DNA from 2 places in the Kribbella sp. NPDC004138 genome. Region 1 is predicted to be linked to the other one. Evidence: riboswitches for the same ligand, from Rfam matches in the RefSeq annotation. Region 1 holds a riboswitch; the other holds the start of a gene.
The links. A riboswitch is a leader RNA that binds a small molecule or an ion and turns the genes downstream of it on or off. The one in region 1 is predicted to bind thiamine pyrophosphate.

Region 1 (14,207 bases):
CGGGCAGGGTGGTGGCGCTCATTTGGCGCCTGCCTTGATCGCGTCCGCGGCGACGGTCTGGAACCGCAGGTCGTACAGGTCCTTGGCCTCGATCACCTTGTTGCCGGTCTCGTGGGCGAGCAACTCGATCGTTTCCTGCTGACGCTGGATCGCGTCGCTCCAGTCCGCCGGGATGTCCGGGTGACCGGCGTTGTCGACCAGCCACTGCCCGTCGGCGGCGCTCAGGCCTTGGTTCTTGACGTAGTAGCCCTCGATCCACTCCTTGGGGTGCTTGTCGATCCATTCCTGGGCGACACCCCAGGCAGCGACGTACGCGCGGATCGCGGCGGCCTTCGCCGGGTCCTCGAGCGACTCGACCGGACCGTAGAGGTGGCCGGCGTCGTCGCGCAGGCCGTGGTCGATCGTGCTCGCGCCGTCCTTGCCGTACTTCGCCAGGTACCGCTTGATCTGGACGCCGCCGATCGGGGCGACGTCGACCTGCTTGCCGGCGAGCGCCTGGGCGTAGACGTCGCCGGTGCTCGGCAGTTCGACCAGCTTGACGTCGTCCTTGGTCAGTCCCGCCTTCTGCAGGACCTTCAGGATCAGCGCGCCCTGCGCCTGCCCAGGGCTGTACGCGATCTTCTTGCCGCGTAGGTCACCGGGGGTCTTCACCGACACCCCGGGAGCGACGCCGAGCTTGTAGATCGGGTGGTGCAGCGGGTCCTGGCGGAACTTGGAGGCGACGATCTTCACGTGCAGACCGGTCCAGGTCGCGTGGATCGGGGGAATCTCGGCGACCGAGCCGAGGTCCAGGGCGTGCGCCCGGAACGCCTCTGTGGTCTGGGGACCGCCGCTCAGGTTCGCGAACTGGACGTACTTCGCGACCTTGTCGTACTGGCCGGAGAGCTTCAGCGCGACCTCGGTGGCGGGATCGCCGACGACGATCTTGGCGCCGTCCGGGACCGCGGTCGGCAGTGGTGCGTCGAGCGAGAGCTTCGCGGAGTCGTCGGCGGCTGCGTTCGCGCCGCAGCCGGCGACGAGGGCGAGCAGGGCGAGGGCGGGGAGGAGGCGTTTTCTAGACATGGTGTGCTTTCGCGTAGCGGCCGTCGTGGTAGAGCAGCGACTCGTGCTCACGGCGTTCGGTATGGGTGGCGAGGCGGGCGACGACCAGGTAGTGGTCGCCGACGGCGAAGCGGTGCGCGATCTGCGCCCGCAGGAAGCTCGGGGCGTCGTCGAGGACGGGTTCGCCGGTGGGCAGCCGTGACCAGCGGGTCGGTTCGTCGAACCGGTCGATGCCGCTGGTGGCGAACCGGCCGGCGATCGCGTGCTGGTCGGCGGACAGGAAGTTGATCACCACGCTGCTCGCCGTGCTCACGGCCGGCCAGCTGGACGCGCTGGTGGCGATCGCGAACGAGACGAGCGGCGGCAGCAGGCTGATCGAGACCAGCGAGGTCGCGGTGAAGCCGACCGGGCCGTGCCCGGCGTCCGCGGTGATTACCACGACGCCGGCGGCGTGGCGACGGAACACGGAGCGGTAGACGTCGGCGTCCACCGTTCGCTCCACGGATCGGTCCGGGACGACGGACAGGGCAGGACGGTTCAAGGCAGGTACAGACATGTCTCTCCCTCGGAACGGGGCAGGGACCACAGGTGAAGTGAGGCGTGATCAGACAGGCCTCATGCGAGCAGCAGCGAGTGAACGGGTCACCGACAGGTGGCGCTCGCCGTCCGCAGCAGGTCGATGACGCGACGGCGGGTGAGGTGTGTCGTCGTCATGTCAGCTATCTTCGCATCAATGTCCACCAAGTAACTAGACAATCTCGTGATCCGGACTCACACGCCGCGACCCCGATGCGTTCTACTTACGTGATGGCTCTGCGGTTACCCCCGTTCCAGGCGTTGATCGACGCGCACTGGCAGGACGTGGCCAGGCTGGCCCGAGCGCTGGCGGGTCCGGACGACGGCGACGACGTCGCGCAGCGCGCCTGGGAGAAGGCGTACGCGGCGTACCCGGCGCTGACGTCGGCGAAGAACCTGCGCAGCTGGCTGCTGACCATCACCGCCCGGTGCGCGACCGACGTGCACCGGGCGCGGAAACCGCAGCGCCCGCTGGACGAGGCGCCGCCGGTCGCGGTCGACGGGCCCGAGACCGCGGACTGGCCGGACCCCGACCTGTGGCGGGCGGTCAACGACCTCCCGGAGCGGCAACGCTTCGCGATCACGCTCAAATACGTCGGCGACCTGGACCACCACGGCGTGGCCGCCGCTCTGGACACCACGCCCGCCGCGTCGCGCCGGCTCGTCAGCGACGCGCTGGCGACCCTGCGCACGAAACTCGGAGTACACCATGACTGATCTCGAGAGCCGGCTGACCCGGCTCAGCACCCCCGGCCTCAGGCCGCCCGTCCTGCCGGACGCCGACGTGGCCTACACACTGCACGACACCCCGATCGGCATGATGCTGCTCGCGATCTCGCACGGGCGGGTGGTCGCCAGCTCGTTCGACGACGAGGAGACGATGACCGACCGGCTCGCCCGGGCGGTGTCCCCGCGGGTACTCCGCCAGCCGGGCCCGCTGGACGACGTACGGCGGCAACTCGACGAATACCTCGCCGGGCAGCGCAGGGCGTTCGACTTGGACGTCGATCTGGTCCTGGCGTCACCGTTCCAGCGGCTGGTGCTCGAGGACCTGCCGACGCACACGAGCTACGGGCGGACCACGACGTACGGCGCGGTGGCCGGCGACATCGCCCGGCCGAAGGCGGCGCGCGCGGTCGGGACCGCGCTGGGCGCCAACCCGGTGTGCGTCGTGCTGCCCTGCCATCGGGTGATCGGCGCGAACGGCGCGCTCACCGGGTACGCCGGGGGCCTCGAGGCTAAGCGATTCTTGCTGAATCTCGAAGCAAAAAGCTGAGTTTTCCTGAATAGCCCGGAATGGTTTTACACTCGAAATTCAAAGGAGCAGATCCCCAATGTGGAGTGGGGATCTGCTCCTCCTGACCTGTCAGGAAGTTGCCGGTTGGTGGATCTCCAGGATGAGCCGGCGCCGGCCGCCCCAGTCGCGTTTGTAGACCTTGTAGTCGTCGATTCCGGCGGCCGCACAGAGCCGGCCGTAGCTGATCTCGTCGTGGATGAAGTGCACGCTGCTGCGGTCGTCGTCGTGCTCGGTGGTGACGATCCGGTGCTCGGGTCCCTGCCGCATCCCGTTGGCGATCTCGGCCGCGGTCGCCGGGCCCCAGGACGGGCCCTCGATGATCGCGATCCCGCCCGGCTTCAGCACCCGGGAGATCTCGCAGATGGTGGAGATCTGCTCGTCTTCGGCGAACAACTCGTGGAACGCCGTCCACAGGCAGATCACCGCGTCGAACGAGTCCCACTTGTACGGCAGGTCGGTCATCGAGCCGATCGCCCAGTCGATCGCGAGCTCCTCCTCGGCGGCCGCGGCCCGGCCGGCCTCGAGCAGGTTCGGCGAGATGTCCAGCGCCCGCACCACCTTGCCCGCGCGGCGCAGCGGCAGCGCGACCCGGCCGTACCCGCAGCACAGGTCGAGCACCGACTCCCGACCGACCAGCAGCTCCTCGACCGCCGCGACGATGGCGGCGTCCCGCTCGGGCGTTGTCCGCGCGGCCAGTCCGTCGGCGCCGAGCTCGGCGTATTCGGCCCGGCTACGCAGTGCGGAATTCAGCATGCGGCAAGTATTCCGGTCCCGGTGGGTCAGTTGTCCAGCAGAGATCTGCCGGCGGTGAAGAATTCCAGTACGTCGGACAGTTCGGCCAACGTTCGGGTGGCGCCGAACGGCGCGTTCCAGAAAGCACCGGTCCGCGGCGTCCAGGGCCCGATGTACGCGTACGGCTCGGGCAGGTGGTCGTCGCCGGGCGAGACGCCGTAGTTGACCTCGTCGACGGTGATCCCGACGTCGAAGTGCTCGGGCCACAGGACGGGTGTCTCGCCCGGCGCGAACGCCCGCAGCGCCGCGTCACCGCGGGCGAAGGCCTCCGCGAGCAACCGGGCCGCGGCCGGGTCGATCTCGAGGTGCTCGTGCGGGGCGATCATCGGGCCGCCGGAGTACACCTCGTCGAGCGGCCTCGCCTCGAGGCCCACGGCGGCAGCGAGTTCGGCGTACGTGCCGGTCAGCCGGACCGTACCCGCCGGCGCGACGAGCGCGTCGCCCTCGACCCGGAAGTCGCCGTCGGTGGTGCCGAACCCACCAGGGACGACGCGCAGCCGGATGCCGCCTCCCCGGCCGTGCTGCGGCCCGGCGAGGACGAGCTCGGCGACGCCGTGCAGGGATCGACGGGTTACGGCGAGCGAACGTTCGTCCATGGCTGCGGTCTCCTCTGTAACGCCCAGGCCGTGTGTCGGCACTGATCACCTGATCGATTGGTGCCGCGAAGGGTGGGAGACGTTACATGGACTGGCATCGGGTGGACGAGGTCGACGTACCGGCGGACGGGCGCGTGCGCAGTGTGGTGGTCGACGGCCGGAGCATCGCGCTGGCCCGCTGCGGGGCGCGGCTCGGCGCGCTGGAGAACAAGTGCCCGCACCAAGGGGGTCCGCTCGGGGAAGGGTCGATCGAGAAGGGGCTGCTGCGGTGTCCGTGGCACGGGTACGACTACGACCCGATCAGCGGCCGGCCCCCGGAGGGGTTCTCCGACAGCGTCCCGTCGTATCCGGTGGACGAGCGGGCGGACGGGGTCTATGTGCAGTTGCCGGACCGGCAGGAAGCGGTCCGGACCGTGGCCGACGTCCTCGTGGAGACATTGGTTGCCCACGGCATCAGCCATGTGTTCGGGATGGTGGGGCACTCCAATCTCGGCTTCGCCGAGGCGATGCGGCGGGCCGAGGACCGCGGTGAACTCACCTACATCGGTATCCGGCACGAGGGCGCGGCCTCGTTCGCGGCTGGCGCCTACGGCAAGCTCACGGGCCGTCCCGCGGTCTGCTTCGCGATCGCCGGTCCGGGATCGACCAACCTGCTCACCGGACTGTACGACGCCAAGCTCGACGGCTCGCCCGTCCTGGCCGTCTCCGGACAGGTGCCGTCGAAGTGGCTCGGCCGCGGCGCGTTCCAGGACCTCGATCTGACCGCGGTCTTCAAGGACGTCGCCGTCTCGAGTACGGCGGTCCAGGCCGGCAGCGATCACGCCGAGCTGGCCGCGCTGGCGGTCAAGCACGCCATCGACGGCCGCGGCGTCGCGCACCTCGTGCTGCCTGACGAGGTACAGGTTCAACCGTCCGACGCGGCGGCCAAGAACCCCAGCGGGCGGCTCTCCGGCCGCCGGATCCGGCCGGACGAGGACACGCTGGTCCGCGCGGCGGCACTGATCCGCGACGCACGGCGGCCGGTGATGATCGTGGGCCACGGCGCCCGTGGAGCCGAGACCGAGGTCCGCGAGCTGGCCGAGCGCCTGAACATGCCCGTGCTGACCACTTTCAAGGCCAAGGGACTGTTGCCGGACACGCATCCGCTCGGCGCCGGGGTGCTCGGCCGCAGCGGTACGCCGGTCGCGAGCTGGCTGATGAACGAGTCGGACCTGCTCGTCGTGGCCGGCGCCTCGTTCTCGAACCACACCGGCATCGCGGCGTACAAGCCGATCGTCCAGATCGACGACGACCACACCGCGATCGGACGCTTCGACGCGGTCGCCGTGGACGTGCTCGGCGACGCGCGGCTCGCACTGTCCGCGCTCACCGGCATGCTCGGCGAGGTCAAGGCCGAGGACCAGCGGCCGGACGTGGCCGAGCGCTGGGCGATCTGGCGCGCGGAGAAACAGCGGCGCGTGAACGACGACCGAGGCCGCGGCGTGTCGGCGGCAGCCGTGTTCGACGCGCTCTCGAAGCATCTGCCCGCGGACGCCGTCGTGACCGTTGACGTCGGCAACCATGCGTACTCGCTCGGCCGGTACCTGGAGTCGAAAGGCCAACCGGTGCTGATGTCCGGCTACCTCGGATCGATCGGCTTCGGCTATCCCGCCGCACTCGGCGCGTGGGCGGCGGCTCCAAGCCGGCCGATCGTCGCGGTGACCGGCGACGGCGGCTTCGCGCAGTACGCCGCCGAGCTCACGACCGCGGTCAAGTACGGCATCCCGATCAAGCACGTGCTGCTCGACAACCACTCGCTCGGCAAGATCAGCAAGGAGCAGCTCGCCGCCGACTACCCGGTCTGGCACACCTCGCTGCACAACCCCGACTGGGCCGCGTACGCCGACCTGTGCGGCGCGACCGGCCTGCGGGTCACCCGTCGTCAGGACCTGGACGACGCGATGACCGAACTGTTCACCGCCACCGGCCCGGTTCTGCTCTGCGTCGAGCAGGATGCCGAACTTCTCTGAGGAGCGACGATGACCGAGTACGACGACCTCCGCGCCCTGTTCCTGAACTGCACGCTGAAGCGGTCGCCGGCCGTCAGCCACACCGAGGGCTTGATCGACGTCAGCCGGAAGATCCTGGAGAAACAGGGTGTCCGGGTCGACGTGATCCGCGCGATCGACCACGACATCGCCACCGGGGTGTGGCCGGACATGACCGAGCACGGCTGGGCCACCGACGCCTGGCCGGCGATCCAGCAGCAGGTGATGGCGGCCAACATCCTGGTGATCGCCGGACCGATCTGGCTGGGCGACAACAGTTCGGTCACCAAGCAGGTGATCGAACGCCTGTACGGCAACTCGTCGATCCTGAACGAGCACGGGCAGTACGCGTACTACGGGCGCGTCGGCGGCTGCCTGATCACCGGCAACGAGGACGGCGTGAAGCACTGCGCGATGAACGTGCTGTATTCGCTGCAGCACCTCGGGTACACGATCCCGCCGCAGGCCGACGCCGGGTGGATCGGCGAGGCCGGCCCGGGACCGTCGTACCTGGACGAGGGTTCGGGTGGGCCCGACAACGACTTCACCAACCGGAACACGACCTTCATGACCTGGAACCTGCTGCACCTCGCGCGGATGCTGAAGGACGCCGGCGGCGTACCGGCGCACGGCAACCAGCGCTCCGAGTGGGACGCCGGCTGCCGCTTCGACTTCGAGAACCCGGAGTACCGCTGACGTCCGGGGTGCTGCTGTACCGTCGGCTTGTGGGGGTGGTGCTGCCGACGGACGACGTCCTCGTCGCCGGGCTGCGGACCGGGGACGAGGAGACGTTCGCGTGCCTGCTGAACGGCTGGTCCGGCTCGATGCTGCGACTGGCCCGGTCGTTCGTGTCCACGTCGGCCAGTGCCGAGGAGGTCGTGCAGGACACCTGGCTGGCGGTGTTCGAGGGGATCGACCGCTTCGAGAGCCGGTCGTCGCTGCGGACGTGGGTGTACCGGATCCTGGTGAACATCGCCCGCAAGCGGGCCACCCGCGAGCAGCGGACCGTCCCCTGGACGAGCCTTGCGCCGGACAGCGAGCCGACGGTCGACCCGCAGCGTTTCCGGGGCGCCGACGACCAGTATCCGGGCGGCTGGCGCACGTTCCCGGACCGCTGGCCGACCACTGAGAGCGAGGTCCTGGCCCACGAGGTCCGGTCCACCGTGGCCGCGGCGATCGAGGGCCTGCCGATCCGGCAGCAGGTCGTGCTGACGTTACGAGACATCGACGGACACGCCGCCGAGGACGTGTGTGCGTTGCTGGAGATCTCCATGGCCAATCAACGGGTCCTGCTGCACCGCGCCAGGGCAGCCGTTCGCGGCCGGCTGGACCACTACTTCACGGGAGCTGACGCATGACATGCGCCGAGCTGGTCGAGCTCGTCACCGCCTATCTCGACGGTGCGTTGGCCCCGGAGACCGAGCAGCGGTTCGTCGAGCATCTGGCGCTCTGCGACGGCTGCGAGATCTACGTCGAGCAGATCCGGCGCACTGCGGCCGAGGTCGGGCGAGTCGAGCCCGAGAACCTGCCCGAGGAGACCCGCGACCGGCTGCTCGACGCCTTCCGCTCCTTCCCGCGCGGTTGACCGCGTAACGTCCGGCCGCGTCGACGGCACTGAAGCGGTATGCCGGACGTGGAGTTCACCAACCTGTTCGCGGTCGTCCTGATCGCGCTGCTCGCACCGCTGCTGCTCGGCCTCGCACCGCGACTCCGGGTCCCGGCGGTCGTCCTCGAGATCGTCGCCGGGATCGTGCTCGGTCCGCACGGACTCGGCCTGATCGACGTCGACCTGCCGCTGCAGATCGTCTCGCTGCTCGGGCTGGGCTTCCTGTTGTTCCTGGCCGGCCTCGAGATCGACGTACACCGGCTGCGCGGACAGGTGCTGCGGCTGGCGGTCCTGGGCTATCTGGTGACGTTGCTGCTGGGCGGGCTGGCCGGCTTCGGGTTCTCTGCGGCCGGCTGGGTGAACAGCGCGCTCCTGCTCGCTGTCACGTTGTCAGCGACGTCCTTGGGTCTGGTCGTGCCAGTGCTCAAGGACGCGGGCAAGGCTGAGGGCAGCGTCGGGCAGTTCACCATCGCGGCCGCATCCGTCGCCGACTTCGCTGCCGTACTGGTGCTGTCACTCGTCTTCTCGACCGAAGGAGGCAGCGCGGGCGAGCGGCTCGTCATGGTCGCGCTGTTCGCTCTGCTGGTGGTCGTCACGGGTCTCGTGGTCGCCACCGCCGGACGGTCGCAGCGACTCGGCGGGGTCCTGCTGCGGCTGCAGGACACCACAGCGGAGATCAGGGTCCGGGCCGCTGTGGTGCTGCTGGTCGCCTTCGTCGCCTTGGCGGAGCAGTTCGGGCTGGAGACGATCCTCGGGGCGTTCCTGGCCGGAGCGGTGGTCGGACTGGTCGACCGGGACGCCGCCTCGCATCCACGCTTCCGGATCAAGCTGGAGGCGTTGGGCTACGGGTTCCTGATCCCGGTGTTCTTCGTGACGAGTGGACTCCGGCTCGATCTGCGCGGCCTGCTCGAGGACCCGGCCGCGCTCGTCCGGGTGCCGTTGTTCCTGCTCGCGTTGCTCGTCGTCCGCGGCGCACCGGCGTACCTCGCAGTGCGGACACTCGGCCCCCGGGCGACGGCTGCGGCGGCGCTGCTGCAGGCGACGTCGCTGCCGTTCATCGTGACGGCGACGCAGATCGGCGTGGCGACCGGGCTGATGAGCCCGGTCACCGCCGCCGCTCTGGTCTGCGCCGGACTGCTGTCCGTGCTGGTGTTCCCGGCGGTCGCGCTGGTGCTGCTCAGGCAGCCTGCCGCCGACCGATCCGGCCGAGCAGTACCGCAGCCACCATCGAGACGATGATCGACGTGTACGTCGCGCCGAGCCAGCTGGGCACAGGCTGGTCGTTGAAGAGGGCCTGCTGAAGCTTGGTCCAGAACGGCGACCAGCCCGCGACGGTGCCGGGGTTCACCAACTGGTACGCGACGAAGCCGATCAGCCACGCGACGGTCGGCTGCCAGCGGAACTTCGCCGTACCGGACACGTCCCACTTCATCTTGCTGACCACGAAGAAGTCGGCGATCGCGACCGCGAACAGCGGAACGAAGACCGAGCCGATCAGGTACAGGAACTGCGTGTAGCTGCCGAGGTCGATGAACAGCGCGATTCCGGTGGCGATCACGCCGATCACGACCGAGATCCACCGCCGGTCGATGTGGCCGATCAGGTTGTGCGCGGCCATCGTGGTCGAGTAGACGTTCGCGTACGCCTCGTCGACCTCGTCCACCAGCAGCACGAGCAGAGCGATCGCGCCGGCCGGCAGCGTGACCAGTGCGGTGATGACGTCGTCGCTGTTCGTCCCCAGCGTCGCAACGGCGACCACGCCGAGCGCGTAGTACGCGATGGCGGCCAGGCCGTAGCCGAGCGAGGAGCCGGCGAACGCCGCCTTGTTGGTGCGCGAGTGCCGCGTGTAGTCCGCGGCCAGCGGGGCGAACGACACGACACCGGCCGCGGCGAGGTCGACCGCCGGCCAGAAGCCGAACACGCTGTCCTGCGGCAGGGCGTGCGTCGGCTTGCTCAGCACCTGCACGAACAGGTACACCGACGCGATCAGCACCAGCCAGACCATGAACTTGCGCAGGATCTTCACGCTGCCCAGCGGACGCACCGCCATCGCGGTCGCGATCACCCCGGCGAGGACGACGAACAGCCAGCGCCAGCGCTCACTCGTCACCGCGACCGCGGCCTGCGAGATCACGATGATCTCCATCGTCGCCCAGCCGACGTTCTGCGCGATGTTCAGCACGGTCGGCGCCATCGAGCCGCGGCGGCCGAACAGACCACGCAGGCACGCCATCGCCGGCGCACCGGTCTGCGAACCGAACACGGCCGCACCGCCGAGCACCAGCGCACCGATGCCACAGCCGACGACGACCGCGAGCAGGCCCTGCCACAGCGAGCCGGTGTACGCCGCGACCAGCGCACCGGTCACCGGCCCGAACAGCGAGATGCCGAAGTTGCCCCAGAGCGTGAACTGGTCGAAGAAGCCGAGCGTGCGCGGCGCATCGGTGGTGAGAACGAGCGGAGCCTCGGTGGAGCTCGACGGACGAACAGCTGTATCGGTCATGAGTGACCCCACTCCCTACGCCGGCATTACCCGGTCAGGTTCAGGCGGTCGGCGACCCAGCTGTCGCCCTCTCAGCCCGCGCATCCTCGGTGCGAGCTCCCGCATAGGTTGGTGGTGCAAGTTTAACGCGTCAGCTACTTTCCGGCAGCGCGGCCGCCCGTTCTATGAGCGCCGCCACCTCGGGGCCGTTCGTGACGACCGGCATGTGCGCACCGGTCTCCAGCGTCCGCGCCTCACCGTGACTGAGCTCGGCGAGCTGCTCGAGCCACTCCTTCGTACACATCAGGTCGTGCTTGCCGCGGACCAGGACCACCGGCGCCCGGACGTGCGGCATCACCGCGGCCAGGTCGTGGATCCGCGACGCCTCCCCGGCGCGGGCGATCGACGGCAGCGTCGTGCGCGCGTACTGCGGGCTGATCCGGACCAGCTTCGGCACATCCGGGATGGCGGACCCGACCAGCCGGACGGCGCGGTCGACCCAGCTCGACATCCGGGCATCACCCGTCGGGGCCACGAGCACGAGCGCGTGCACCAGCTCGGGGTAGCGCACCGCCGTCTCGACGACGACCTGACAGCTCGCCGAGTGGCCGACCAGCACCGACCGCTCGCGGATCTTCTCGGCCAGCGCCACCGCGAGCGCCCGCGGATGCAGGTCCTCCCGAGCGCCCGCCGGTTCGCCGTACCCGGGCAGCGTCACCACGTGGTACGGCGTGACGAGATGCTCGGCGGTCCGCGCGTACGACTCTGGGCCGAGGCCCAGGCCGGGCACGAGGACGATCGGTGCGCTCACTCCCAGGGCGCCTTGGCCGGAGCGCCTTTGACGACGGGGTTCGCTACGTCTGGCTTCAGCTCGCGGTACCCGAGGAACAGGCCGAGGGCGAGAAGCAGCAGGCCGACCCCACCCCAGCCGTACGCCGTGGGCAGCCGGTGCAGCGCGTCGTCGCTGCTGCCCAGCCCCGTGGACAGCACCATGAGCAGCCAGACCAGGATCAGCACCACCGACACCGCGACCAGCAGCAGCCCCGCGAGCTCGGCCGGCTCGGGCCGACGACCGGCCTTGCGGCGGGCCAGCACGTCCCGGATCCACATCACCAGCGCGCCGGTGCCGACGACCAGGAGCAGCAGCTGGCCGATCGCGTCGAGCACGTCGGTCCGCAACGGGTGGTTGAGCGGCGAGCCGGGCGCCTGGGAGATCTCCCGCAGCGCGACGCGCTGGACGGACACGACGAGCAGACCGTAGATCGCGGCGATGAACGTCGCCAGGCCTACGACCCGAGCGGCACGCGGATCCCGCGACGGCTCGTCCCGGCCGTACGTCGGGAGCTCATGCGGCTGCGGGCTCGCTTCGGCGCCGTAGGGTGCGCCGGGGCGGTAGGCCGGGGGCTGGTGGTACGCCGGGTTGCCCTGCGGTTGCGGCTGGGTCCCGTACGGCTGCGGCTGCGCGTACTGGAACTGCTCCGGCGGGGCAGGCGGCCCGGCGTACGTGCCGCCGCCGTACGGCGCGGGCGGAGCGTAGTGATGCTCCTCACCAGCTGCCTGCTGCTTCTCGGGCTCATCGCCCCGGCCGTACGTCGGGAAGTCCTGTGACGACATCGGTGCTCCCTCCGTCGCGCCCAGTCTCTCAGGTGGCCTTGATGGTCGGCCAGGCGTTCGGTAGGCAGCCGGCCAGACCCTTGGTCTGCTGCATCATCACCGGCGCGGGGGTCTTCGGGGTGGTGCAGGTGGAGTGCCCGTGGCCGAGCGCGTGACCGACCTCGTGGTTGACCAGGTAGCTGCGGTACATCTCGACGTTGCCGTTGTACGCCGGGATCGCGTAGATCCACCGCTTGGCGTTGAGCACCACCCGGTCCTCGACGCGGCAGGACACCTCACCGCCGGTGTCGAGCGGCAGACAGAGCTTGTCCGTCAAGGTCGGCGTCGCGAGGATGATCCGGAGGTCGGCGTCGACGCGGTCCGTCCGCTCGAAACTCACCGGATGCAGCGCCTGCCAGCCGCGCGGATCCGTCAGCGTCTTGTGGATCGCCGCCGCCACCGCGGCGCCGTTCACCGACACCCCTTGCTCGATTTCGACCCGGTACGTCAGCTTGTCGCGCACCCCGGTCGCCTTGTCGGACCCCGGCACCACCGCAAGCTTCCCGCTCGAGACCAGCACGTTCGGCTTCGCGTTCTTCGGCTTGCGCGTCAGCGTCGGTGCCGGCCGCAACGGCGTGGTGAACTTCTGCGTCGGCGTGGCGATCGGAGTCGGCTTGGGCGTAGCAGCCACCGGCACCTCCTCGGCGACAGCGTCAACCCCCGCCACCGCCTGCGCCGCAAGACTGTTCCGATGCGCCACATCCGGATGCGCCACCACCACAGTCCCCAGCACCGCCAACGCCGTCACCACAAGCCACTGCCCCTTGTACGACTTCCGCCGACTGTGCCGCCCACCCCGACGCCTGGACACGTCGGCCCGCTGGCCGCTCCGCCGGGTGGTCATGACAAGTGACCCTACCGATACCTGCCAAAGCACGAAAGCCCGGCTGTGTTAAGCCGCGGTCAGATGAGCCGGAAGAGGAGGAGCGGCTCCCACGGACGGCCTGCTCGCAGTTGGCCGCAGGCGCAGCACCCGGTGAGAACCGAAGGTGTGTGCAGGCGCCACCTCGGGGGTGGGTTGAGGGCGGTCGGTTCGCCGGCGACGGTCATGCGCGGCCCGGTATCCGCTTGCAGTCACGCCGCGCGGCAGCGCGAACACGCGGGCGCCGGCCCTCACACTTCCCTGCTCCACCTTCACCACTCACACCTCCCCGCTCACCCCTCCGCCAGTTGTCAGGCTGTGCGGGTGCGGAGGAACTTGCCGAAGTGGGGGACGGTGAAGGCTACGGTGCCGCGTTCGGCGGAGAAGACGAGGCCTTTTTTGATCAGGCCGTCGCGGGCGGGGGAGAGGGATTGGGGTTTGCGGTTGAGAGTGCTGGCGACCTCGGCGGTGGGGACGGAGCCGTCGTCGACGCCGATGCCCAGTTCGGCCATGGCGCGCATGTACTCGCGTTCCGCGGGTGTGGCGCGTTCGTAGCGGGAGCCGAAGAAGCCGACGGTCAGCTCGGCGGATGCTTCGGGGGCGGCGACGGCGACGTCCTTGATGGTGATGGGTGAGGTCGGCGCGTGGTCCCAGGTCGAGTGCGCGAACGCCTGCACGAAGTACGGGTAGCCGTCGGTCTGCGCGTACAGCTCGTCCAGGGCCTCCTCGTCGTACTGCACGCCTTCGCTCTCGGCCGGCACCATCAGCGCCCGGTCGCACGCTTCACGCGCCAGCCGGTCCACGCGGATGTAGCGGAACAGCCGCTCGGAGTACGACTTGCTGGCCGACAGTACGGCGGGCAGGTGCGGCAGCCCGGCGCCGACGACGACCAGCGGGGCGCTCTGCTGCGAGATCTCGTGACAGGCGGCGCACAGCGCGGACAGGTCGTCGGTGCTGATGTCCTGCATCTCGTCGATGAACAGCCCGACCCCGACGGTCAGGTCACCGGCCAGGTCCGCGGCGTCGGTGAAGAGCTCGATCAGGTCCATCTCCAGGTCACCGGAGTCGGCTCGGCCTTTTGCCGCGGCGACGTCGACCGGCGGATGCCAGCGGATGCCTTTCCGGTCGTTGACCGCGGTGCGCAGCGCGAACGCCTTCAGTACGGCGCTGAACTGGTCGACCTTCCTGTCGTCGCGGTGCCGGTGGCCCAGCTCCCGCATCGCGGTGTGCAGCGCCTGCGCGATCGGCAGCCGGATGCTCTGGTCCGGCCGGGCC
Region 2 (14,207 bases), on a different contig from region 1:
TGCTGACGTCCGGGGTCGACGTGGCGGCGCTGGAGCGGTCCGGGGCGGACGTCGTCCTGGTGACGGCGGCACACCAGTTCCCGACCGGGGCCGTGACGTCGGCGGAGACCCGGGCGGCGCTCGTGGCGTGGGCGGGGCGCGGCGACCGGTTGGTGATCGAGGACGACTACGACGCCGAGTACCGGTACGACCGGGAGCCGGTCGGTGCGATGCAAGGACTCGCGCCCGATTGCGTTGCGTACGCGGGGACGGCTTCGAAGACGCTGGCGCCGGGGCTGCGGCTGGGCTGGCTGATCCTGCCGGCGTGGCTGGTCGAGCCGATGGCCCAGGCCAAGCTGATGGACGATCGCGGGTCGCCGGTGTTCGACCAGTTGGCGTTCGCGGACTTCGTGGCGCGGGGTGAGTTCGACCGGCATCTGCGGCGGATGCGGCCGCGGTACCGGGCGCTGCGGGACACGCTGGTCGAGCGGCTGGCGGCGCGGCTGCCGGAGCTCGAGCCGGTCGGGGTCTCGGCCGGGCTGCACGTGCTGACGTGGTTGCCGCCGGACCTCGGCGAGGACGCTCTGCGGGAGGCGGCGCTGAAGCGTGAGCTCGGGGTGTACGGCCTCGCGCCGTACTGGGTTTCCGGGGCCGGCCCGGCCGGGCTGGTGTTCGGGTACGGCTCGCTGTCCCGGAAAGAAGTTGTTGAGGGCATCGATCTGCTCGCGGACGTGGTCGCGGAGATCCGCAGCCGATGAATAAGTATCCAATTCATTGCAATTCGATCCGGGCGGTTCTACTCTTGGTGGAGTGATCGCCGAAGCGCGTATGGACGCTCTGATGAACCAAGGCTGGCAGGCCGCGGACAGCACCGAGCTGGACGGCTGGCTGGTCCGGCGCAACGCCGGGGTCACCCTCCGAGCGAACTCGGTGCTGCCCGCGAGTGCGCCGTTCGACCTCGACAAGGCCTTGGAATACGTCGAGAATCTGTATGTCGCGCACGACATCAGGCCGTCGTTCCAGATCAGCCCGGCGGTCCAGCCGAGCGATCTCGACGCGCATCTCGAGGCGCGCGGCTACGAGGTCCGCAACCCGACGCTGGTGCAGTGCGCGCCGATCTCCGACGTCCTCGCGAAGCTGCCGGCACCGACGACGCCTGAGGTGAATATATCCACCGCGCCGTCCGTGCTCTGGACCGACTGCTGGTGGAGCGTCGACGGCCGTGGCGACGACACGCGAGCGGCCGCGGAGGAGATCCTGGTCCGCGGGAACGCGCTCTACGCGACGGTCGCCGACGACCGGCGGGCGCAGGCGATCGGCCGGCTCGCGCTCGTCGACGACACCGCCGGTCTCTACTGCCTCGCCGTCGACGAGGACTTCCGCCGCCGGGGACTGGCGTCCGCGGTGATCCACGGTCTGTTGCAAGCGGCAACAGACCGTGGAGCGAAGTGGGTCTGGCTGAGCGTCCTGGAGGACAACGCCCCCGCCCGAACTCTGTACAACCGCCTCGGCTTCCAGACCGTCTCGCGCTACCACTACCGCGTCCGCCCTTTGGTCGGTTGAATGCGGCTGCAGGCGCGGCGGTGACGCTCAGTTCAGTAGATGACCGGCGCCTCTGCTGTGTATGCGTCGGCAACGGAGGTCGTCCGGGGTTGGGGAGGATTTCTTCCCGATTCAGGTAGAAGATCCTCCCCAGCTCGATCGGGTAATCGCGGAGTTGCGCGTTGACGACATGTGCCGGGGTCTGGGAACAGGCAATAGCTTGTTCCTAGACCCCGGCGGGTGTTCCCAGCGCGGCAGGTTCTTAGAGGGTGATCTGCTGCAGGTGATCGAGGACGACGAACTCGGCGCCGGTCTTCTCGACCGAGGTGCGCAACGGGGTCAGGTCGGTCCACGGGACGCCGGGCTCGTCGAGCGGCTTGTCGAAGTCGTCCCAGTGCGTGGCGACGACCCTGGTGACCGGCTTGATCGTCCGCAGCAGACGGTCGGTGATCCCCGGTTCGCCGCCCGGTGCCGCGAGGACGACGTCGACCTGGAGGTCGCGCAGGGCGTTCGGGTCGAAGTTCGCCGTGCTGAGGCTGAGGATGCGCACGCCGCCGATCGTGATCACGAACGCGAGCGTGCCGCCTTCGACCAGGTCCTCGATCACGCGCGGGCGCGGCGGGACGTCGTACCGGTAGCCCGGGTACGCGTAGGTGTGCCGCTTGCCGCCGCAGGAGTGCAGCGACGGGAACACCTCGACCGTGAAGCCCTCGAACGGCAGGTACTCACCGCCCCGCACCGGTGACAGCAGCTCGTTCGGCGTCTTCATCGCCCGCAGCAGATTGGCGTGCGTCTCCGTGCAGAGCACGGTGCCTTGCGTCTTCTTTGCGACGTACGGGACGTCGGCCATGTGGTCGTAGTGGCCGTGGTGCACCAGGATCGCGTCGGCGGCGCCGAGGTGCTTGTCGATGACGTCGGGCTTGATCACCAGCTTGGACTTCGGGTCGGCGCCCTCCGGCGTGAACGTTCCGGTGTGGAACCGGGTCAGCCACGGATCGGTCAGTACGACGCTCTTGCCGCAGCGGATCTGCCACGCATGCGTCCCGAACCAGGTCAGCTCCACCGGCTCCCGCTGAGCCCGGCCCTGACCAGCCTCACCTACTTGCCCGGCTGTTGCCGCGTCGCTCCGGCCCTCCAGTCCGATCGCGCCCGCCACGCCCGCGGCTCCGGCCGCCGCCGCGCCTGCCAGCATTCCTCTCCGACTCACCTTCACGCTGTCTCCTCTCGTTTCGGTCAGTCAAGGCGAGCGCTTCGGCGATGTCGAATATGCTCTTACGCATGAGTCGATTGTCTGGAGATATCACCGCAGGTCAGTCGGGTCCATGCTGACCGAGAGACATCTGCAGATCTTCATCGCCCTCGCCGAGGAGCAGCACTTCGGCGACGCGGCGCGGGTCGTCGGCATCACCCAGCCGCCGCTGTCCCAGGGCCTGCGCCGGCTGGAGGCGCTGGTCGGCGCGAAGCTCTTCGAACGCGGTGCCGGTCAGGTCGAGCTCACCCCCGCCGGCGCCGCGCTGCTGCCGTACGCGCGACGTGCCCTGACTTCCATCGAGGAGCTGCACCAGGCGGCCGTGGCCCGCGATCCCGAGGGGCCCGAGATCCGGCTCGGTCTGGCGCCCGAGGTGCCGCCGTCGGCGGGCGCGGCGGTCGCCGCAGCCTGCGGTGCGGTCATTCCGGGCAGCCGGGTGACGGTGGTGACGGCGCCGACGAGCTCGCTGGTCAACCAGGTCGGTACGGGCCGGTTGACGCTGGCCGCCGTACTGCATCCCGCCGTGCTGGACGGTCTGGAGGCCGGCCCGGTGTCGCTGCTGCCGACCTGGGCCCTGGTGCCGGCGTCGACCGTGACTGCATCGATGGTCGGTGGCGAGGTCGTGGCCTTGCGACAGTTGAAGGGGTTGCCGGTCGCGGTCCGGCCGCGGGCCGAGGCGCCGGCGGCCCGGGACCTGTTCCTGGACACGTTGGCGTTGCACCGGCCGGACGGCGGCACGGTCGTGGTGACGGACGAGCGCGCCGGGCTGGCGATGGCGGCAGCCGGTCAGGCGATCGTGGTGACCGCCGACCCGGCCCTGATCGCACCGGGTGTCGCACGGCATCGACTGGCCGACGATCCGCTGCCGTTGCGGCTCCGGCTGGTCTGGTCGAGGACGCGTACGCCGTTCCTGCGACCGAACGACGTGATGGCGCAGCTCACGGAAGCACTGGCGGCGTGAACGCGCGGATCCGCGGCATCTTCGACGACGCCGGCGTCCGCGGCTGGCTGCATGCGGTCTCGCTCGACGACCCCGAAGCGACCGTCGAGCACGACGCCGACGTGGTCGTGCCGCTGGCCTCGGTCTACAAGCTGCCGCTGCTCGCCGGGTTCTGCAGACTGGTGGACGAGGGCGCCCTCGATCCGCGTGAGCGCGTGACACTCGAACCGTCGGAGCGGACCGCCGGACCGACCGGGCTGTCCGTGTTCGCGGACCCGGTGACGGTGTCGCTGCGCGATCTGGCGCTGTCGATGGCGACCGTCTCGGACAACGCGTCGGCCGACGCGCTGCTGGACATCGTCGGGCTGCGCCGGCTGGCCGGGATCCTGGAGTCCTTCGGCCTGCGCCACACCTGGGTCCGCCGGGGTACCGCGGGCAATCTGCGGGACCTGCAACGGCGGACCGGCGCCGACAACGCCGACGCCGCGCTCGCCGTACTCGCGGACAACGACCGCACCGATCCGGCCGGGGTGTACGAGGCGGCGAACGGGTCAGCGGCCAGCGCGCGCGACCTGACCTTCCTGCTGCGCCGGCTGTGGGCGGGGGAGTTGCTGTCGGCCGGGCAGACCGAGTTCGTCAAGGCGACGATGCATCGGCAGATCTTCCTGCACCGGCTGGCCTCCGGCTTCCCGCATGACGGCGTCCGTGTCGCGGGAAAGACCGGGACGTTCGGTGCGTTGCGGCACGAGGCCGGCGTGGTCACGCTGCCCGGCGGAGCGGCGTTCGCGATCGCCGTCCTCACGCTCGCCGCCCGCGGCGACTTCCGCCAGCCGCGCGTCGACGCCGCGATCGGCGAGGCCGCGCGGGTGGCGGTCGACCTGCTGCGCTAGACGATCGCGAAGGCCTCGATCTCGAGCAGCGCGTCCGGGCTGAACAGCGCGGCGACCTGGACCGCCGTACCCGCGGGCTTCGGCCCCGGGATGTACCGGTCGCGGACCGTGCGGACCGCGGGCAGGTAGCCGATGTCGGTCACGAAGTACGTCAGCTTGACCACGTTCTCGAAGGTGGCGCCGGCGGTTGCCAGGCAGCGCTCCAGGTTCGCGAACACCTGCTCCGCCTGGGCCCCTGGGTCCCCGATACCGACGAACTTCCCGTCCGCGTCGAGCGCGACCTGCCCGGAGATCGCCACCCACTGGCCGGCTCCGGTCACCACGTGGCTGTACCCGTTGCCTGGAGCAACACCTTCGGGCTGTGGATAGTCGAGTGTCACGTCGTCCTCCTCGTGAGTCGTCGCCCTATCCTCGCTCGGCCGGCCAGAACGACGGTACCGAGTATTGCCGGTACGGCGATCGCGACCGGCAACGCACCCGCGGTGTCCAGGGTCTGGCGGGGCGACACGGTGATGCGGACCGGCGGCCCCGCGACGAGCGGACCGGTGCGGGGGACCAGGACGACGTACACCACGATGTGGCCGGGGTTGACCGCCTGGAACTCCCAGTCCACCGGAGTTTCCGGCCCGGCGGGCACCGGTTGGGTGACGTCCTGCGTCCAGTCCTCCAGGTCGACGTACACGCCGTCGAGGCTGACCACGTTCAAGTGCGCGATCGTCGGGACGGATGACCGGACGACCGATTCGACGGTGAGCGTCTGGCCGATCTGGGCCGTCAGCTGGTCGTGGTCCATGGTGATCGTCGGGTTGGCGAGCGCGACGGTGGCGATGAGGCTCAGGAGGATCATCGTGACCCCGCGGTGAGTCGGACGAGTCGTGGCCCGGCGGCGACCACGACAACGAGGACGAGTACGGCGACCACGACCGGAGCGGCCAGGTAACTGAGGTCATGTGTCCACGGCCGACGACTGACGAGCACCTGCGAGGTGTAGTGCAGCGCCGAGCCGATCGGGTTGACCCGGGTCAGCAGCTGACCGAAGCCTGTCTTCGGCAGAGCCGGCAACTGGGTCGGGGCGAACAGCACGAGGAGCAGCAGCAATCCGCAGGCCAAGCTGGTCTTGTTGGAGTTCGTCCACCCGCTGAACAGCATTCCGACACCACCGAGACCGACGGCGACCAGCGTGCCGACGGTCAGAGCGAGCACCGCCGCCTGTGTCGCGCCGGCGACCCCGTGCCCGAGGACCCACAGATAGGGGAGTGTGACGACGAGGCAGCCCAGCCACATCGTCGACGCGGCCGCCAGTTTGCCGACGACGATCGCGCGCCGCGAGACCGGCGTGAGCAGCAGCCCTTCCAAGGTGCCGCGTTCCCGTTCGCCGCTGATCGCGTCCGCACTGGTCACGACAGTCAGCAGGACGCCCACGGCCAGCCCGACCTGCGCCGTGAGGTTGACCGCCTCACGCTGCTCGAGGAAGTTCATCGCCCGGTTGGTCGCGGCGAGGTACGTGATCGTGCTCAGCAGGACGCTGAAGCCGAACAGCAAGACCGGTCCGCGGCCGCCGATCCACAGGTCCCGGCTCTCCTGCCGGGCCACCACGCTCCACTCATTCATGACCGGTCAGCTCCAGGAAGGCGGCGCTCAGGCCTCCGGTGCCGGCGACGATCTCCGCGATCGGTCCGGCCGCCCGGAGCTTGCCCTGATCGAGGATCAGGACGCTGTCGCAGACCTGCTCGACCTCGACCAGGGTGTGCGTCGACAGCACCACGGTCACGCCGCGGTGGTCGGCGATGTCCGCGATCGTCTCGAGGATCGACCGCTGGCCGGCGGGATCGAGGCCGAGCGCCGGCTCGTCCAGGAACACGACCTCGGGATCGTTGACCAGCGCGCGGGCGATCCCGAGTCGCTGGCGCATGCCCCGGCTGTACGTCGAGATCGGCGCGTCCGCACGGTCGCCGAGGCCGCCTTCGGTCAGCAACCGATCGGCGACTGCCCGTGCGTCCCGCCGGCTCCGGCCGAACAACCGGGCCGCGTAGCGCAGGTACTCGCCGCCGGTCTGCCGGCCCGGGTAGCCCGCGCTCTCCGGCAGTACGCCGATCCGCTGCCTGATCCGGCCGGGCCGGTCGCCGGGTACGCCGGCCACGGCGAACGTCCCGCTGGTCGGCTCGAGGATTGTCGTGAGCAGCCGGATCGTGGTTGTCTTCCCGGCGCCGTTCGGCCCGAGCAGCCCGATCACCTGCCCGGCGTCCGCGGTGAAGGTCAGCCCGTCGAGCGCGGTGCGTCCGCCGTACCGCTTGGTCAGCCGGCTCGCCTCGATCGTCGCCATGGTCCGACGCTAGGCCCGCGCTGCTGAACCCTCGCTGAACCGGGTGCATTCAGCGGGGATTCAGCCACAATGAAGGAGGATCGCCTGGAGGTGGGTGATGCGCGCGCTGGTGGTAGAGGACGAGCCCCGGCTGGCCACGGGGCTGCGGAGCGGCCTGGAGGCCGAGGGGTACGCCGTCGACGTCGCACTGACCGGGACGGACGGGCTGTGGCTCGCCCGCGAGCACGGCTACGACGTCGTGGTCCTGGACCTGATGCTCCCGGAGGTCGACGGATTCGAGATCTGCGCGACCTTGCGGGCCGAGCGCGTATGGACACCGATCCTGATGCTCACGGCAAGGAACGCGGACACCGACCAGGTGCGCGCGCTCGACACCGGCGCCGACGACTACCTCACCAAGCCGTTCTCGTACGCGGTCCTGATCGCCCGGCTCCGAGCCCTGGTACGACGAGGCGCCGCAGAGCGACCGTGCCTGTTGCAGACCGGCGCGCTGCGGCTGGATCCGGCCGCCCGGAAGGCCTGGCTCGACGAGAACGAACTGGTTCTGACGGCGCGCGAGCTGTCCTTACTGGAGTTCCTGGTCCGGCGAAGCGGTCAGGTCGTGTCGAAACGGACGATTCTGGAACACGTCTGGGACGACGCGTTCGACGGTGATCCGAACATCGTCGAGGTCTACATCCGGCGGCTCCGCACCAAGCTCGGCGAGCAGTTCATCACGACCCTGCGCGGTGCCGGCTATCGCCTGGCCGAGCCGTGAGGGAGGTGCCGTCATGCGAATCCGGGTGACGCTGGCCGCGGTCCTGGTCGTCGGGTTCGCCTTGGTGGCCGGCGCGTTGGTGCTGGTCGCGCTGCTCGGCTCGGTGCTCACCGATCAGGTCTGCCGGGCCGCCCAGGACCGCGCGGCTCAGCTCGCCGCGGCCCCCGCAGTCGTGGTCGGACCCTCGTCGACCGAGATCGTGCAGGTGATCGATCGCGCCGGGCACGTGACCGGCGGCGGGTCACGGCTCGCCTCGCCGGGGACCGGGTGCGTCAGGGTCGAGCCGCCCGGCCACGGTGAGGACTTCGTGTTCGCCGCCGCCGTCGTACCGTCCGGCGGCGAGGTGGTCGTCGGCCGGCCGCTGGTGGACGTGCTCGACTCGACCCGGTTCGTACGCCGGGTGCTCGTGGTCGGCGTACCGCTGATGGCGGCGATCGTCGCGGGGGTGACCTGGGTGGTGACCGGGCGGGTGCTCGCGCCGGTGACGGCGATCCGGCGGGAGGTGGACGCCATCACCGCGACCGAGCTGCATCGGCGTGTTCCGGCGACGCGCGCCGACGAGATCGGCCGGCTGGCGAGGACGATGAACCGGATGCTCGACCGGCTCCAGCGGGGGCAGCAGTCGCAGAATCGCTTCGTGTCCGACGCCTCGCACGAGCTGCGCTCGCCGATCGCGGCGATCCGGCAGCACGCCGAGGTCGCGTTGGCGCACCCGGAGCGGACGGGGGTCGGCGAGCTCGCCGCCACGGTCCTCGCGGAGGATCTGCGGATGCAGCACCTGGTCGACGACCTGCTCCAGCTCGCCCGCTCCGACGAGCAGCGGTCCGCGCCGCCGGATCTGCCGGTGGACCTCGACGACCTGGTTCTGGCCGAGGCGAAAACGTTGCGCGCGGCAACGAGCGTGGCGGTCGACACGACCGCGGTGTCGGCCGGTCAGGTCCGCGGCGACGAGGCGCAACTGGCCCGGCTGGTACGCAACCTCGGCAGCAACGCCGCGCGGCACGCGCGCACCGGGATCAGCTTCGGCGTCGCCGAGGCGGACGGTGTCGTCGTCCTCACGGTCTCCGACGACGGCCCCGGGATCCCGGCCGCGGACCGGGAGCGTGTGTTCGAGCGCTTCGTCCGGCTGGACGCGGCGCGGACCCGCACCATCGGCGACTCGGGCGGCGCGGGCGACTTGGGCGACACGGGCGGCGCGGGCGGCGCGGGCAGTGCGGGCGGCGCGGGCGGCGCCGGTCTCGGCTTGGCGATCGCCGCCGGCATCGTCGACCGCCACCGGGGCGCCATCCGCGTCACCGGCCGGTCCACCCTCGAAGTCCGGCTGCCGGCGGTAAGCGCTTGCTCAAACTCCGGGAGATCTGCTCGAGAGGGTTGAGAAACCGGTTTCCATCGGGAGAGGATACGGGGGTGGGACGGACACCGAAGGACTCGATCACGATCGCCGACGTCGCGCGGGCGGCGGAGGTGTCGCGGGCGACCGTGTCCCGGGTGATGAACGGTCGGCTCAGTGTCGCACCTGAGATCGTCGCCCGGGTGCGCGCCGCGGCGGAGCGGCTCAACTACCGGCCGAGCGACCTGGCGCGCAGCCTGTCGCTGGGCCGGACGAACATGGTCGCGCTGGTCGTGCCGGACCTCGGCAACCCGCTGTTCCAGCAGATCCTGCGCGGGATCACGAACGCGTCCGCGGCCGCCGGCTACAAGGTGCTGGTCGCCGAGACCGCCGAGAACCCGGATGCCGAGGCGGCGATCGCGATCGAGGCCCGGCGGCGCTGCGACGCGCTGATCATGGTCTCGCCGCGGATGGACGAGGATCAGCTGCTCGAGCTGCTGCCGCAGGTGCAGCCGGTGATCCTGGTCAACCGCCAGGGCCCGGCGGAGGTGTCGTCGGTGGTGGTCGACTACGGCCGCGCCGTCCGGATCGTCGTCGATCACCTGGTCGGCCTCGGACACCGGCGGCTGGCGTTCCTGTCCGGCCCGGCCGCGAGCGCGTCCAACAGGCTGCGGTTGTGCGCGCTCGACGTCGCCGAGCGGGAGATCCCCGGTCTGGAGCTGGTCCGGCTCGAGTGCGGCTGGTCGATCGAGGACGGATACGCCGCGGTGGAGCGGGTGCTCGAGTCGCGCGCCACCGCGGTGGTCGCGTTCAACGATCTCGTCGCGTTCGGGCTGCTGGCGCGGCTCAACGAGGTCGGCGTCGCCGTACCCGTCGACCTGTCGGTGACCGGCATGGACGACATCGGGCTGGCGCGCTTCGCCGTACCGTCGCTGACGACCGTCCGGGTGCCGCAGAAGGACCTCGGCGAACTCGCGTGGCAGCGGCTGCACGCGGCGATCGCGGGGCCGTCCGGTGCGGTCGACGGCGTACCGGAGCTGCGCTTGGCGGTGCGGGCCAGCACGGGGCCGGTGCCGCAGGAGCCGCAGCCGGACGGGGACGACGCGGCCGACCGGATCACGTGGCAGCAGCAGGGCGACATCTTCGCGCTCGGGAGCTCAGCGGGGCTGCTCGCGCGGTACGAGTTCGGCCGCCGGATGCCGCAGGTGCACGCGCCACGGCCGTACCTGCATCCGGTCCGGACGCTCGGCGGGCATCCGCTGACCGAGGTCAACCCGGTGGACCACCGGCACCACTACGGACTTTCGCTGTCGGTCGCCCAGGTCAACGGCACCTCGCACTGGGGCGGACGGACCTACGTCCGCGGTCAAGGCCCGACCCTCCTCACGAACCACGGTCAGCAACGCAGCCGCGGTGTGACCGTCGACGATCGCGAGCTGGTCGACGACATCACCTGGTACGACGAGCAGGGGCGGCCGCAACTGGTCGAACGCCGGCGCCTCACCGGGGCACTCGCCTTCGGCGGCTGGCGCCTTGACTGGCACAGCGTGCTGACCGCGCGCTACGGCTCGATCCGCATCGACAGCCCGGCGACGTGTGGACGCGAGGGCGCCGGGTACGGCGGGATCTTCTGGCGCCTGCCCTCCGCCCCGACGACCGTCCTGAGCGCGGCCGGCGACGGACTCGAGGCCGCGTTCGGATCCGTCGGTCGGTGGCTCGCGTTCGTCCAGGGCGATGTCAGCTTGTTGCTGGTGCAGCCGGATCAGGTGTGGCCGTGGTTCCTGCGATCCCGTGAGTACGTCGGGGCGTGCCCGGCGCTCGCGTGGGAGCAGCCGTTGACGTTGCAGCCCAACCAGGAGCTGACGTTGTCGCTGACCGCGCTCCTGCTGGACCGGGCCGTCGACGCGGCGGAGGCTAGAACGTTGGCAGACCAGTTGTAGGCGACGACGCCAGCGCCGACTGCCAGCGCTTCGGCACGCGGCCGGCCAGCCGCGCGTTCCGGCCCGCGGAGACGGCATCGCGCATCGCGGCGGCCATCAGGGCGGGCTTCTCCGCGCGGGTCACCGGGGTCGCGAGCATCACCGCGGCACAGCCGAGCTCCATCGCGAGCGCGGCGTCACTCGCCGTACCGATGCCGGCGTCGACGATCACCGGGACGTTCGCCGCCTCGGCGATCAGCGCGATGTTGTGCGGGTTGCGGATGCCCAGCGCCGAACCGATGGGTGCGGCCAACGGCATCACGGCCGCGCACCCCGCCTGCTCCAGGCGGCGGGCCAGGATCGGGTCGTCGTTGGTGTACGGCAGCACGGTGAAACCGTCGGCCACCAAGGCGTCCACGGCGTCGAGCAGTTCCACCGGATCGGGCAGCAGCAGGTGGTCGTCGGCGACGACCTCGACCTTGATCAGGTCGGTCTCCAGCGCCTCCCGGGCGAGTTTCGCGGTCAGCACGGCCTCGGCCGCGGTGTGACAGCCGGCCGTGTTCGGCAGGACGTCGATGCCGTGCTTCTTCAGCACGTCGAGCACCGAACCCTCGTGACCGGTGCCGAGGCGGCGCATCGCGACCGTTGTCAGTTGGGTGCCGGAGGCAATCAATGCCTCCTCCATGACTTCGAGGTTGGCCGAACCGCCGGTCCCCATGATCAGCCGGGACGTGTACGTGCGGCCGCCGAGCTCCAGTGGGTCGTCCATGTCAGCCTCCCTGCGTCGCGCTGACGATCTCGACCCGGTCGCCGGGTTCGAGCGTGGTCAGGGCCCACTCGGCCTTGGTCAGCACGTTCTGGTTCACCGCGACCGCGATCCCCGTCGTGCGATCGGAGTACTCCGCGATCAACTCGGCGACAGACCGGCCGGCCGGCCCGTCGACCGCCGTACCGTTCACCCAGACCGATTCCACAGCTTCCTCCCTACGCCGGAATTACCCGATTCAGGTTCAGCGGTCGGTGACAGCCCAGTCACCCTCTCAGCCCACTCCCTGCGAGCTCCCGCGGACGGTTCGACTATAGCTGACGGGTCAGTCGACGGTGGCGCCGGTGAGCAGGGCGGCGAGCTCGGTCGGCCGGTACAGAACCTGTTTGCCGGTGCGTTCCGGCTCGACGAGACCGGTTCGGCGAAGGAGCTGGAGATGCTGGCTCACGGCGGACGGCGTCACCTTCAGCTCGCCGGCCAGGTCGGTCGTCGTCCGGGGATGGGTGAGGAGCTCGAGGATGTGAGCCCTCGGCGTACCGATCAACTGGGCGAGATCGTGCCGCGATGGCGGTTCGACGACGGACCACAGATTTGCCTGACCGCGTGGCGGGTAGCCGAGCAGCGGTTCGGCGCCGGGATCGAACGGGATGACCGCGTGCGGGCCGAACAGCGTTGGCTGCAGTACGAGCCCGCGGCCGGCGATGTCTTCTGTACGGCTCTGCTCGGCGACACGGTCCACCTTCAGCAGCCCGTCGGCGTACGTGATGGCCGGGCCCAGTCCGTTGAGCATCGCGCCGGTGCCTTGCTGCGTGAGGACGTGGCCGCGGTAGCTGATGTCGGCGGACAGGAGCGTGCGCATACGGCTCCAGTACGGCGCCATGACGGCGTCCCAGTACTGCCGTAGCGCCTCGACGACCTTGTCGATCGTGCATTCCGCGGGCAGCTCGCCGTTCACCGCGATCATCTGCCGCTCGAAGGTCGCCTGGTCGACGGCGGCGATCAGGTTCAGCTCGTCGTCAAGTTGCGTGAGCGGCGAGGACGGGCGCGGCGTCAAGAAGTCCGGGCTGCCCATGGTGTCGTTGACGAGCCATCGCAGTACGTCCCAGTCGAGCCCCGCGACGTACGGCTGCACCGCCCGGACCCACGCCAGCTGCAGCGGGAAGCGGCCAGGGTCCCGGAGGGCGCGCAGCGACAGCACCGTCTCCGCGACCGGCGACACCGCGAACCGGACGTCCGCCAGGTCCTGCGACGTCAGCTGATAGGTGAGCACCCCGATCCCTTCGTCGATGTAGGCAGATCCTAAATCGACAGGCTGTCGGTGGTGCCTGGGATGGTCGGAGGTATGGGATTTCGCATCATGCACACCGAGGAGATGGCCGAGTTCCTGGCGCAGCCGCTGGTGGCCGTGCTGGCGATCGACGACCCCGGCTGGTCGCCGCATGTGACACCGGTCTGGTTCAGATACCTGCCTGACTCCGGCCGGTTCCAGGTGATGACTCCGACCAAGTCGAAGAAGACCAGACTGCACCGCACCGGCACGGGCGCGCTGTCGCTCTCGATCCAGACGGTCGAGGGCGCGACCGCGAAGTACGTGAACATGCAGGGTGTGGCGCGCTTCCTTCCACTCGACGCCGACCTGTTGAACGCGACAGTGGAGAAGTACCTGCCGGAGGAGGCGCGCGCGGCGTACGTTGCCGATCCGCCCGAGGACGCGATGTTCGACATCACCCCGCGGCGCATCACCACGGGCGTCATCGGCTGACAGTCCACCGTGCTGTCTCGTCGTACCGGGTATGACTGACTATGTGCTCGACGCGGACCGGACCCGGATCGGCTTCGTGGCCGCGCATCGCGTGGGCGGAAAGGTGCACGGCCGCTTCGCGACGTTCGAGGGCGCCGTGAAGGTGGAGGCGGCAGACCCGTCCGCGTCGTCCGGGTGGCTGACCGTCCAGATGGCGAGCGTCGACACCGGCAACCGCCGTCGCGACGACCAGTTGCGCCAGGACTTCTTCGGCGCGCCGACGTACCCCGCGATGACGTTCGTCGCCACCGCCATCACGCCGAGCGCGCCGGGTCGCTTCGAGGTCACCGGCGACCTGACGATCCGCGGGACCACGTCGCCGCTCACCGTGCCACTCGAGGTGACCGACAGCGGCGACGAGCTCCGCTTCACGGCGTCCCGCACCATCAACCGGCACACCTGGAACGCCAACTGGAACTCGTTTACGACGGCCCTGATCCGCCCCGACGTCGTACTGGACCTCGACGTCACCGCGCGCCGCGCCTGACGGGCTACTCGCAGGCGATCCCGTCGTGGTCGGCATCGAGACGATAGATGTCGGACCCGACGACCTCGACCGGGCCGGCGACATACTCCGGCCCGTTGCCGGTACCGCCCGAACAATCCACGTCGCTGGCGATCGGGACACAGCCGCTGTAGTTCGGGTCGCACTCGCCGGCCTGTTGGGACTCCACCTTCGTCCCCACAGCCGTCACCTGCGACCGCGGCTCC

Region 2: it holds a riboswitch for thiamine pyrophosphate, as region 1 does, so the genes downstream of both, thiS (sulfur carrier protein ThiS) here and ACWEOO_RS15445 (purine-cytosine permease family protein) in region 1, are expected to answer to the same signal.

Annotation. Positions count from the first base shown of each region.
Region 1 is NZ_JBSGFZ010000009.1:205,342-219,548, forward strand. Features, by position in the region: gene ACWEOO_RS15385 (ABC transporter permease) at 1-22, opposite strand, end outside; gene ACWEOO_RS15390 (ABC transporter substrate-binding protein) at 19-1,062, opposite strand; gene ACWEOO_RS15395 (flavin reductase family protein) at 1,055-1,597, opposite strand; gene ACWEOO_RS15400 (RNA polymerase sigma factor) at 1,849-2,334, shown strand; gene ACWEOO_RS15405 (methylated-DNA--[protein]-cysteine S-methyltransferase) at 2,327-2,893, shown strand; gene ACWEOO_RS15410 (class I SAM-dependent methyltransferase) at 2,984-3,667, opposite strand; gene ACWEOO_RS15415 (hypothetical protein) at 3,694-4,302, opposite strand; gene ACWEOO_RS15420 (thiamine pyrophosphate-binding protein) at 4,389-6,311, shown strand; gene ACWEOO_RS15425 (flavodoxin family protein) at 6,321-7,025, shown strand; gene ACWEOO_RS15430 (RNA polymerase sigma factor) at 7,055-7,687, shown strand; gene ACWEOO_RS15435 (anti-sigma factor family protein) at 7,684-7,914, shown strand; gene ACWEOO_RS15440 (cation:proton antiporter) at 7,954-9,174, shown strand; gene ACWEOO_RS15445 (purine-cytosine permease family protein) at 9,113-10,438, opposite strand; TPP riboswitch at 10,434-10,551, opposite strand; gene ACWEOO_RS15450 (alpha/beta fold hydrolase) at 10,569-11,228, opposite strand; gene ACWEOO_RS15455 (hypothetical protein) at 11,225-12,031, opposite strand; gene ACWEOO_RS15460 (DUF3152 domain-containing protein) at 12,060-12,914, opposite strand; gene ACWEOO_RS15465 (ATP-binding protein) at 13,244-14,207, opposite strand, start outside.
Region 2 is NZ_JBSGFZ010000004.1:170,532-184,738, reverse strand. Features, by position in the region: gene pdxR (MocR-like pyridoxine biosynthesis transcription factor PdxR) at 1-737, shown strand, start outside; gene ACWEOO_RS06960 (GNAT family N-acetyltransferase) at 790-1,542, shown strand; gene ACWEOO_RS06955 (MBL fold metallo-hydrolase) at 1,784-2,734, opposite strand; gene ACWEOO_RS06950 (LysR family transcriptional regulator) at 2,844-3,731, shown strand; gene ACWEOO_RS06945 (serine hydrolase) at 3,728-4,600, shown strand; gene ACWEOO_RS06940 (RidA family protein) at 4,597-4,980, opposite strand; gene ACWEOO_RS06935 (hypothetical protein) at 4,977-5,447, opposite strand; gene ACWEOO_RS06930 (ABC transporter permease) at 5,444-6,211, opposite strand; gene ACWEOO_RS06925 (ABC transporter ATP-binding protein) at 6,204-6,923, opposite strand; gene ACWEOO_RS06920 (response regulator transcription factor) at 7,021-7,680, shown strand; gene ACWEOO_RS06915 (sensor histidine kinase) at 7,694-9,055, shown strand; gene ACWEOO_RS06910 (DUF6807 family protein) at 9,088-10,950, shown strand; gene ACWEOO_RS06905 (thiazole synthase) at 10,925-11,698, opposite strand; gene thiS (sulfur carrier protein ThiS) at 11,700-11,903, opposite strand; TPP riboswitch at 11,894-12,005, opposite strand; gene ACWEOO_RS06895 (DUF5937 family protein) at 12,021-12,965, opposite strand; gene ACWEOO_RS06890 (pyridoxamine 5'-phosphate oxidase family protein) at 13,038-13,457, shown strand; gene ACWEOO_RS06885 (YceI family protein) at 13,489-13,983, shown strand; gene ACWEOO_RS06880 (G5 domain-containing protein) at 13,988-14,207, opposite strand, start outside.